DNA from 3 places in the Chitinophaga sancti genome. Region 2 is predicted to be linked to each of the others. Evidence: riboswitches for the same ligand, from Rfam matches in the RefSeq annotation. Region 2 holds a riboswitch; each other region holds the start of a gene.

Region 1 (3,257 bases), 1.7 Mb from region 2:
GATGGCAGAAGTGATATGATCATAGCCGGGAGCGATATCAGTCGTCAATGGGCCTAGTGTATAGAAAGGTGCTTCGTGGCAATGTTCCAGTTGCTTATCCATGTTCTCTTTGATCAGGTGCATGGGTACATGGCCGGGGCCTTCGATCATGACCTGAACATCGTGTTTCCAGGCGATTTTAGTGAGTTCGCCCAGGGTTTCCAGTTCAGCGAACTGCGCGGCATCGTTGGCATCTGCAATACTACCGGGACGTAAGCCATCGCCTAATGAGAAAGAGACGTCATAGATTTTCATGATTTCACAGATCTCTTCAAAGTGGGTGTAGAGGAAGTTTTCCTGGTGGTGTGCCAGACACCATTTGGCCATGATAGACCCCCCGCGCGAAACGATGCCCGTCATACGATTGGCGGTGAGTGGAATGTAGCGTAGCAGTACACCGGCATGGATGGTGAAATAGTCTACACCCTGTTCTGCCTGTTCGATGATGGTATCACGATATATCTCCCAGGTAAGGTCTTCAGCTTTACCATTTACTTTTTCCAATGCCTGGTAAATGGGTACAGTGCCGATAGGTACAGGTGAGTTGCGCAGGATCCATTCACGTGTTTCATGAATGTTTTTGCCGGTGCTGAGATCCATAATGGTATCGGCGCCCCAGCGGCAGGCCCACACTGCTTTTTCCACTTCTTCTTCGATGCTGGAAGTGACGGCGGAGTTACCGATATTGGCATTGATCTTTACCAAAAAATTACGGCCAATAATCATTGGTTCGCACTCGGTATGATTGATATTGGCAGGGATGATAGCTCTGCCTGCGGCTACTTCCTGTCTGATAAATTCAGGTGTGATGTGTTGTTGGGCGGCACCCTGGTTTTCGCGGATAGCGATGTATTCCATTTCGGGTGTGATGATCCCTTTGCGTGCATAGTGCAGCTGTGTGGCGTTTTTTTGCGGTGCCCATGCTGCGCGCAGTTTTGGCAGCCCTTTGCGTACATCAATCTCAATAGCCGGATCGGTGTAAGGGCCACTGGTATCGTATACAATGAGTGGTTCGTTAGGTGTGGTTTCTCCTTTACTACCATACAGTCGGGTAGGTGTTAGCGTTATCTCTCTCATAGCAACGCCGTTAATGTAGATTTTCCTGGATGCGGGTAGTGGATTGCGTGAAATGTTTTCGATTTTCATACAACAAATAAGATGGGTGAAGAAATAAGAAGTCCTGCTGCGAGGGGATGCCCTGCAGTGCACAAAAAATTAAATGAAAAAATTAACCTCCCTGTGTAGCGCGGATGATAGTAATACTATCTGCGGTTTGCAAGATGTGTTGCGGCCATGCGGGTTTAGGTATTACCTCCCTGTTGATAGCCACGGCCAGTCCTTTGTCGGATGGTAGTTGAATAAACTGTAAGAGGGCAGCGATGGTTGTTCCCTGCTGCACCGCATAAAGTTTATTGTTTACAGTCACTTCCATGAATGCATGAATTAAGGTGAAACAATAAACTTTAAGGATGGTAGAAGATGTGAGGATTCAGGTTACTTATATCTACAGCAAAAGAAGCTGTATCAAGTACTTTTCCCTACGGCAGTATGAGCTGCGTCAGGTACTGAGGGTCTCATCTCAGCTTTCCGGGTATGGTGGCCTGGAAAACACCCCTAAAGTGAAGCATAAAGGTAGGGGAAAAAGTCCATATCTTTGAGCGTATGAAAAATAGCATGCTGCTGGTGAGTTTTATCACCATCTTTTCATTTGCCTGTCATCACTCGCGTAAGCCTGGGAAAGAGGAGGCTGTTATGGATACCCCGGTATATGCGCCTGCAATGGATACAGTGCCTTCTATTGTAGAAGACTCAACTGTTACCGTAGTAGCAGATACCATAGTAATCGACACGGCAAAACTGATTGGGAAGTGGTTGCAGCCTGTAACGGGGAAGGACAATGAGTGGCAGGGTATGGAATTGAAGAAAAACAGGAAAGCGATTGCGATCAATATGTACTCGCTGGTGTATGAAAAATGGGCGTTACAACATGATACATTATTACTGTGGAATCATGCAGAAGGGGTGAAATCATCGGATAGTACAAGAACCATAGATACTGTAATAATCAGAGACCTTACGGATACTTCACTGGTCTTGTTTCCTGTGAAGGCCGCAGAGGGATACCTGGAAAAATACAGGAAAGAAACAGGAGGGAAAAAAGTGAAGTCACGTAAGTAAGTTCACTCCTCTCCCTCCGGAGTGAATCAGCTATACATTTGCCATAAGGTAACTGCGAGGGCAACAACGGCCATGAATATACCGGCGGTAGCGACCTGCATATCATCAATATTCTTACGGGCTTTTATATCTGAGAGTCCACCCATGATGATGGCTGCAATAGCAAAGACAAGACCTGTTTCTGGGTTTCTTGCCACGAATGCATACACAGCGGAAGATACGCCTGCGAACAGGGAAATGTAGCAGGCAACTTTAGTGGACGTGGACGAAGTGGTGTGCTGTTGCATATATTTATTGATTTAAAGGTTTGTCGAATGGTGCTTTTAGTAGTGCCCCTATCTGCTGATACCTTTCGTCCTGGTATTCATCCAGTCCATACTTCAGAGAAGTGGTATCATTTACCTTCTTAAACGTGCCAAAGAGGCGGTCCCAAATTGAAAAAATATTAGCGTAATTAGTGTCCGTTTCCGGTTGTAAATGGCTGTGGTGTACCTTATGCATGTCTGGCGATACGATGATCCAGCTCAGGGCATTATCCAGCCATTTAGGGAGGTGGATATTAGCATGGTTGAACTGGGACATGAATGCAGAGATGGTTTGGTACAGGAATACCATCCAGATGGGGATACCCATGGTGATGACAGCGACAAAGAGAGCGATGACGCGGAAGATGCTTTCTATGGGGTGGTGCCGGAGGGCGGTGGTGGCATCTACAGCGGTGTCGATGTGGTGGATCTTATGGAAGTGCCACATCCAGGCTATTTTGTGCTGGATCAGGTGAACGAGGTAGGCTCCGATCAGGTCCATCATAAGGATGGCGAGAATGGCATGGAGCCAGTTAGGTAACGGTACAAGGTAAAGAAGGCCAAAATGGTTGTTGGTGGTAAATGTACATGCTTTTACGATGAGGAAGGCGAGGGCAAAGTTTACGACGGCGGTGGTAAGGGTGAAGAAGAGGTTTGTGCCGGCGTGGCGGTAGCGGTTTGATTTGAAATAAAGTCTGGGAAAGGCGCCTTCAAAAACCCAAAGAAGGACCAGGC
Region 2 (3,257 bases):
TATGTACATTATTCCCCTGATCTTTATAGACATCAAACAATTCTTTACCTGCCAGATGCCCCCCTTTTACCAACACCGCCTTACAACCTGTTTGTAAAATACGATCTGCTGCCTGTTGCATACCAGAAAGATCTTGCAAAGGCATGTCTGCAAGGATAGCCGCTTCATCCAGGTTGGGTGTAACCAATGATACCAAAGGGAATAATTTCTCTTTCAGTATTGAAATGGTGGTTGATTCTATCAGCCGGTCTCCACTGGTCGCCACCATGACAGGATCGAGTACTACCGGTACATTGGGATATAATACCAGCGTTTCGGCAAGCGCTAATGCTAACGCAGGTGAATGTATCATCCCTATTTTTATGGCAGCCGGTTGTATATCATCCATCACGGCACGTATCTGGCCTGTTACAATTTCGGGGGGAATACTATGGATCCCTGTTACGCCCAATGTATTTTGTACCGTGATCGCTGTGATCGCGGATGTTCCAAAGCAACCCAATGCAGCAAAGGTTTTCAGGTCAGCCTGTATGCCTGCCCCTCCCCCGCTGTCGGAACCTGCGATGGTCAACACAGGTACATATTTATATTTTGTCATAGAGCTTTTTCTATTTGAAGACGAATGGTAGCAGCTGCTTTTTCAGGGTCCGGTGCCCCACAAATAGCAGATACAATGGCCAGACAATCTGCTCCTGCTTTGATCACATCTGCCGCATTGCCTGCGTGGATAGCGCCAATCGCTACCAGTAGTTTATCTGTGAGAGCACGGATATGCCTGATCCCTTCCAGTTTCCATTCTGTAACGGTATCCGTTTTGGTTGGTGTTGCAAAAATGGGACTTAGAGCGAGGTAATCTGAAGCCTCTGCATCGGCTGTATAGATCTGTTTTTCATATTCTATGGAATACCCTAAGATTCCGCAGGAAGGCCATTGTGCCCTGATAGCCAATGGCGCCAGATCACTGTTACCAACATGTATACCTGTAGCGCCACATTGCTGTGCCACCCATAAATTGTCGTTGATGATCAAGGGTACCCTATGAGGAATGAGCGCTTCTTTGAGACGAAGGGCACGTTCTAAAAAAGCAGGGTTATCCAGTTCTTTTTCGCGTAACTGAATTAAATCTACTCCACCTTTTATAGCTGCAGTCGCCACTGTAACCAGATCTCTGCCTTTGCAGGCTTCTTCGCTGATGACCAGGTATAATCTGCGATTAAACATTGGACTCCTCTATTTTAATCAGTGAAGCCACTACATCATCTGTCAGTTGATATAATTGATCCAGTATATTTACCTGCATACTACCCGGGCCGGCAGACATCTTTGCCGCTTTTTCACCTGCTATACCCAGCAGAGCCATGGCCGAAACGGTTGCACAAAAGGGATCCTTGGGATTAACAGCTGCAAAAGCGCCAATCAGTGCGGTAGCTGTACAACCCATTCCTGTCACCTTTGCCATCAGCGGGTGTCCGTTTGATAATAATATAGTCGTGTCTTTGCCAACAATGATATCCACAGCACCGGATACACACACGACACTGCCAAACTCCTGTTGCAGAAAACGAGCTGCTTCTACAGCGGCAGTGCTCTCCTCGGTGCTATCCACGCCTTTGGTAGTGCCGGCATTCTTACGGGCAAGCGCCATGATTTCAGAAGCATTGCCACGGATAATGGTCGGCTTTAGTTCCAGTAATTGTTTTAATACTTCATCTCTGTAAGGGGTCGCACCTGCTCCAACGGGGTCAAGGATCCATGGTTTACCCAGGGTATTTGCCTGACCGATAGCGAGTTCCATACTCTTTACCCAGTATTCATCGAGGGTACCGATGTTAATTACGAGTGCACCTACAATCCTGACCATGTCCACCATTTCCGAATGAGCATGGGCCATAATGGGAGATGCACCTACTGCCAGCAATGCATTGGCAGTATTATTCATGACTACATAATTTGTGATACTGTGAACCAGCGGGGATTGTTGCCGAACAGCCAGGATCTGTTCCCTGATAAACTCCTTCATAATGCCATATTGATTTTAAGTATAATGGCCAGGAGTGCGCATGCGCTAAGCAGCTGCTTTTCCCTACGCCGGTACTAGCCGGATCAGGTTCGAAGAGTAATTCTCAGTTCCAATGAAGGAACACCCCTAAAGCCTGCTCAAATTTAGCAAACAACGGGAGAAAAATGACATAATTATTTTTTATACTTGTGTCTATGCGGTTAATTGTATCAATGGCGGCTATCGCCTGTCTTTTCCACGGAAGTGTTTCTGCCCAGACATCAGACCTTCTACGTTATGTTCAGCCACTTTCGGGCACGGCAGCCAGTACAACGGCTTCTTCCCAGAAACATGGCAGTGGCACTGAATCTTATGCCAACACCATTCCGGCAGTTGGACTGCCATTTGGTATGACGCAATGGACACCGCAAACCAATACGACCGAAAACAAATGTTTTCCTCCATATACTTACAGAGACAGCCTGTTGACCGGGTTTAGAGGTACACACTGGCTGAGTGGCTCCTGTACACAGGATTATGGTAGTTTCACCATTATGCCTATCACCGGGCACTTTACGACTAACTACGCAACGCCTTTTTCTCATGACAAGGAAATCAGTACCCCTGCATACTATAAATTAACCCTACCGGCTGTTAGTACGGAGATCACGGCTACTTTAAGATGTAGCATGTTCCAGTTTACTATGGAAAAGACGGATAGCCTGTACCTGTTGCTGACACCAAATAGTGACCGGCAGGAAGGTATTGTGAAGATTAATGCCTACAGGCATGAAATAACAGGTTATAATCCTGTGCATCGTATTTATCAGGGGTGGGGAGAACCGGCAGGTTTTTGTGGCTATTTTGTTATGCAGATAGAGACGGTGACTCCCTTAGATAAATCTGGCTATGCGGCTTATTACCTGCAAAAAGGTGAACAGGTAAGAGTACGTATTGGAACCTCTTTTACCAGTATTGATAATGCCCGTAAAAACCTGGAAGCTGAAATACCCGATTGGGATTTTGCTGCTTTGAAAGCAAAGAATGAAGCCGTCTGGAACAAAGCACTGAGCCAGATACAGGTGGAAACAACCAGGGAAAAAGACAAACGTATTTTCTATACGGCGTTATACCATGCTATGCAGCACCCCAGGTTGTTCAATGATGTAGATGGCAAATATCCTCGATTTGCAGGAGATTACCAGAATGAGCGTGTCAGCAAAGGGGATTATTATGATGATTACTCTATGTGGGATAT
Region 3 (3,257 bases), 380 kb from region 2:
AGACACTTAATAACCGTATTCTTTCAGATAAAGATCATTATCTCTCCACTTACCTCTCACTTTCACAAACAACTCAAGGAACACTTTCTGGCCAATGAACTTTTCAATGTCTTCACGCGCCATGGTACCCAGTCTGCGAATACCCGTTCCTTTATCGCCCAGGATAATTCCTTTCTGTGTATCTCTCGTCACAATAATCTCCGCAGAGATTTTCGTCAGTGTTGTTTTTTCCTGGTACTGCGTCACCACTACTGCTGTGTGATAAGGGATCTCTTCTTCATACAGATGGAAGATCTTTTCCCTGATTATCTCAGCTACGAAGAAGCGGGTAGATTTATCTGTTAATGTATCTTCAGGATAGAAAGGATCACTTTCCGGTAGCATGCTGACGATCTGTTTCAGCAGTGCATCCACACCTTTTTTCTGCAAGGCAGAGATGGTGATAACGGTTGCTTTACCCCATTCTTCACATTGCTTTACGATCTCTTCCAGCTTTTCCTTTTCCATCACGTCCATCTTGTTGATCACAAGCAGACATTTTGCTTTCAGTTTCAGCGAATCGAAGAGTTCAAGGTTTTCAGCTACATTGTCTTTCACATCCATCATCAGCAAAGCGACGTCTGCATCTTCAAGAGCAGACTTCACTGCACCCATCATCTTTTCGTGTAACCGGTAACGCGGGTCTATAATACCCGGGGTATCGGAGAATACAATCTGGTATTCATCAGTAGTCACAATACCAGTTATGCGATGTCTGGTAGTTTGAACCTTCGGGGATACAATAGCGAGCTTTTCGCCAATGAGTGCGTTCATGAGGGTGCTTTTCCCTGCATTCGCTTTTCCGAAGATATTTACAAACCCTGCTTTATGCATGTAATTTTTTTCCTAAACTTCCTGAAATAAAAAAATCCCGACCTAGCCGGGACTTCGTTTGTAGCGAGGAGGGGATTCGAACCTCTGACCTTCGGGTTATGAGCCCGACGAGCTACCTCTGCTCTACCTCGCAATGAGAGTGCAAAGATAGACAAAGATTCATCCCTGCCAAATATTTTTTAAAAGAAATCCTGCTAACATTTAATCCCGGTCATAAACTCAAACAATAAAATATACTACTATCAAGGCTTTCAAGGCAGTACTTTTGAGCAAAAAATAATTGAATATTTGTTTTTCTTCATTTACATGAACCAAAAAACTCACTCCTGCCAACGGCAAAAGTGAGTTTTTAAGATTCAGGAAATTGACAATATCAATGAACTGCCGACATCACTCCAGGGATAAAGAACAGACCTATAGACGAAAACTATCCCTTTTAAAAAGGAAATTCATTAAAATGGCAAATCATTTCTTACACCTTCATCATCCTCTTCTTCATGCTCCTTTTCTAATTCATCCTCACTTCGCTCCTCCTCTACCCCTGCACTTCCGGTTCCCAATACTCCCCTCGCTCCCGGCAGCAACGCCAGCTCCGATACTCTCATGTTCACACCTGCCAGCACCTCGCCCTGCTTACCCGCATACCCTTTGAACACAGGCCGGCCTTCTACATACACCAGCGTACCCTTTTTTAAATACGGACCCAGATTATCCCGCTCCCAGACAGAACAATTAATCCATGTAGTACGCTCCTGCACTACTCCCATTAAGTTTTTAAACTGTTCATTTTGTGCTACACTGAATGACAGCACAGATTTCCCGTTGATGACTTTTTTCAAAGCATCATGCCCCAGATGGCCAATGACCGAAAGTCTGATCATGCAATTACAAATTGATGGTTAACATTAAAAAAATAAAACGTGTGAAAACTTTCCAGGGGGGATAATATATATGCAATTCTAATTTAACAATTTTCTTCCATTTAAAAAATTTTTCTCTATACCTTTGTTCCGGAATCCGGTATGTACCAGCGTACATTTTTTCAAACCACCAGCCGGCTTCACCTCGGGGTGCCTTACTATCAGGCTGAGATCAGACCCGTTGAACCTGATCAGGTAATGCTGATTAGGAAAGGTAAGTGAATCAATTCTTCCTTACCCACATATGGCAAGCTGCACGCACATGCGTAGCAGAAAACTTAATGCTACCCTCATACCGTAGCTTTTTAAACTGTTGAGTCCATGAGACAATTCTTACTGTTATGGCTGGTTTTCAGCGCAGTCTCGGTACATGCACAAACCGTGCTTACCGGTATAGTCACTGACAAAAAAACCGGCCGCCCCCTTGAAGGCGTGTCCGTCAGCATTATTTCTGCCGACAATACCGGCGCCCATTCCAATGCCAATGGGGTTTACCGCATTTTACTCCCTTCACAGGGCACCTTTACTATCAAAGCAACTTACCTGGGCTTTCAGCCCCTCACTACCTCTGTGCATACAAACGGTACCCGTACCAATGCCGATCTGCAAATGGAAGAAACCGGCCTCTTCGTACAACCTGTTGAAATTACCAGCCTGCGCGTAGGCCAGCATGCGCCATTTACTCAATCTACTATCACTGCCGAAGAGATTAAGAAGCAAAACCTGGGACAGGATCTGCCCATCCTGCTCAATCAAATGCCGGGTGTGGTGACCAACTCCGATGCTGGTACTGGCATTGGTTACACCAGTATGCGTGTAAGAGGTACGGACATCACCCGTATCAATGTTACGAACAACGGTATCCCTGTCAATGATGCGGAATCACAGGGCACCTATTTTGTAGATATTCCAGACCTCGCTTCCAGCGTGAGCAGTATTCAGCTGCAACGGGGTGTAGGTACTTCTACCAACGGTGCCGGAGCTTTCGGCGCCTCTCTCAATATCAGCACCAACGATTACAGAGAGAAAGCTTATGGCGAAATCTACAACAGCTTCGGCTCTTTCAATTCATGGAAGAACACTGTCAAAGCAGGTACCGGCCTCATTAACGGCCACTTTACCGTAGATGCGCGCCTGTCAAGAGTCACCTCCGATGGATACATTGACCGTGCCAGCTCCAATCTCAAAGCTTTTTATACTTCTGCCGCATATATATCTAAGAACACCGCCATCCGCCTCAACATTTCTTCAGGCACTGAAAAGACTTACCAGGCATGGAACGGCGTACCACAGGATTCCCTGGCTACCCACCGTACCTATAACTCTGCCGGACAAAAATCGGATGGCTCTTATTATAATAACGAAACGGACAATTACCAGATGGACAACTACCAGTTGTTCCTCAATCAGGCCCTCAGCGATAAACTGAACTTCACCGTTGCTGCTCACTATACCAAAGGCAAA

What was found. Region 2 has a riboswitch for thiamine pyrophosphate ahead of thiM (hydroxyethylthiazole kinase). Riboswitches for the same ligand answer to the same signal wherever they lie in the genome.
Region 1: another riboswitch for thiamine pyrophosphate. It lies ahead of thiS (sulfur carrier protein ThiS); the one in region 2 lies ahead of thiM (hydroxyethylthiazole kinase).
Region 3: another riboswitch for thiamine pyrophosphate. It lies ahead of SIO70_RS29175 (TonB-dependent receptor); the one in region 2 lies ahead of thiM (hydroxyethylthiazole kinase).

The regions. Positions count from the first base shown of each region.
Region 1 is NZ_CP139247.1:1,098,079-1,101,335, reverse strand. It holds gene thiC (phosphomethylpyrimidine synthase ThiC) at 1-1,185, opposite strand, end outside; gene thiS (sulfur carrier protein ThiS) at 1,268-1,471, opposite strand; TPP riboswitch at 1,558-1,665, opposite strand; gene SIO70_RS04505 (lipocalin family protein) at 1,702-2,217, shown strand; gene SIO70_RS04500 (hypothetical protein) at 2,244-2,504, opposite strand; gene SIO70_RS04495 (sterol desaturase family protein) at 2,509-3,257, opposite strand, start outside.
Region 2 is NZ_CP139247.1:7,680,845-7,684,101, forward strand. It holds gene thiD (bifunctional hydroxymethylpyrimidine kinase/phosphomethylpyrimidine kinase) at 1-598, opposite strand, end outside; gene thiE (thiamine phosphate synthase) at 595-1,221, opposite strand; gene thiM (hydroxyethylthiazole kinase) at 1,214-2,020, opposite strand; TPP riboswitch at 2,064-2,158, opposite strand; gene SIO70_RS30775 (GH92 family glycosyl hydrolase) at 2,215-3,257, shown strand, end outside.
Region 3 is NZ_CP139247.1:7,297,205-7,300,461, forward strand. It holds gene era (GTPase Era) at 7-873, opposite strand; tRNA gene SIO70_RS29165 (tRNA-Met) at 935-1,006, opposite strand; gene SIO70_RS29170 (single-stranded DNA-binding protein) at 1,326-1,754, opposite strand; TPP riboswitch at 1,930-2,022, shown strand; gene SIO70_RS29175 (TonB-dependent receptor) at 2,115-3,257, shown strand, end outside.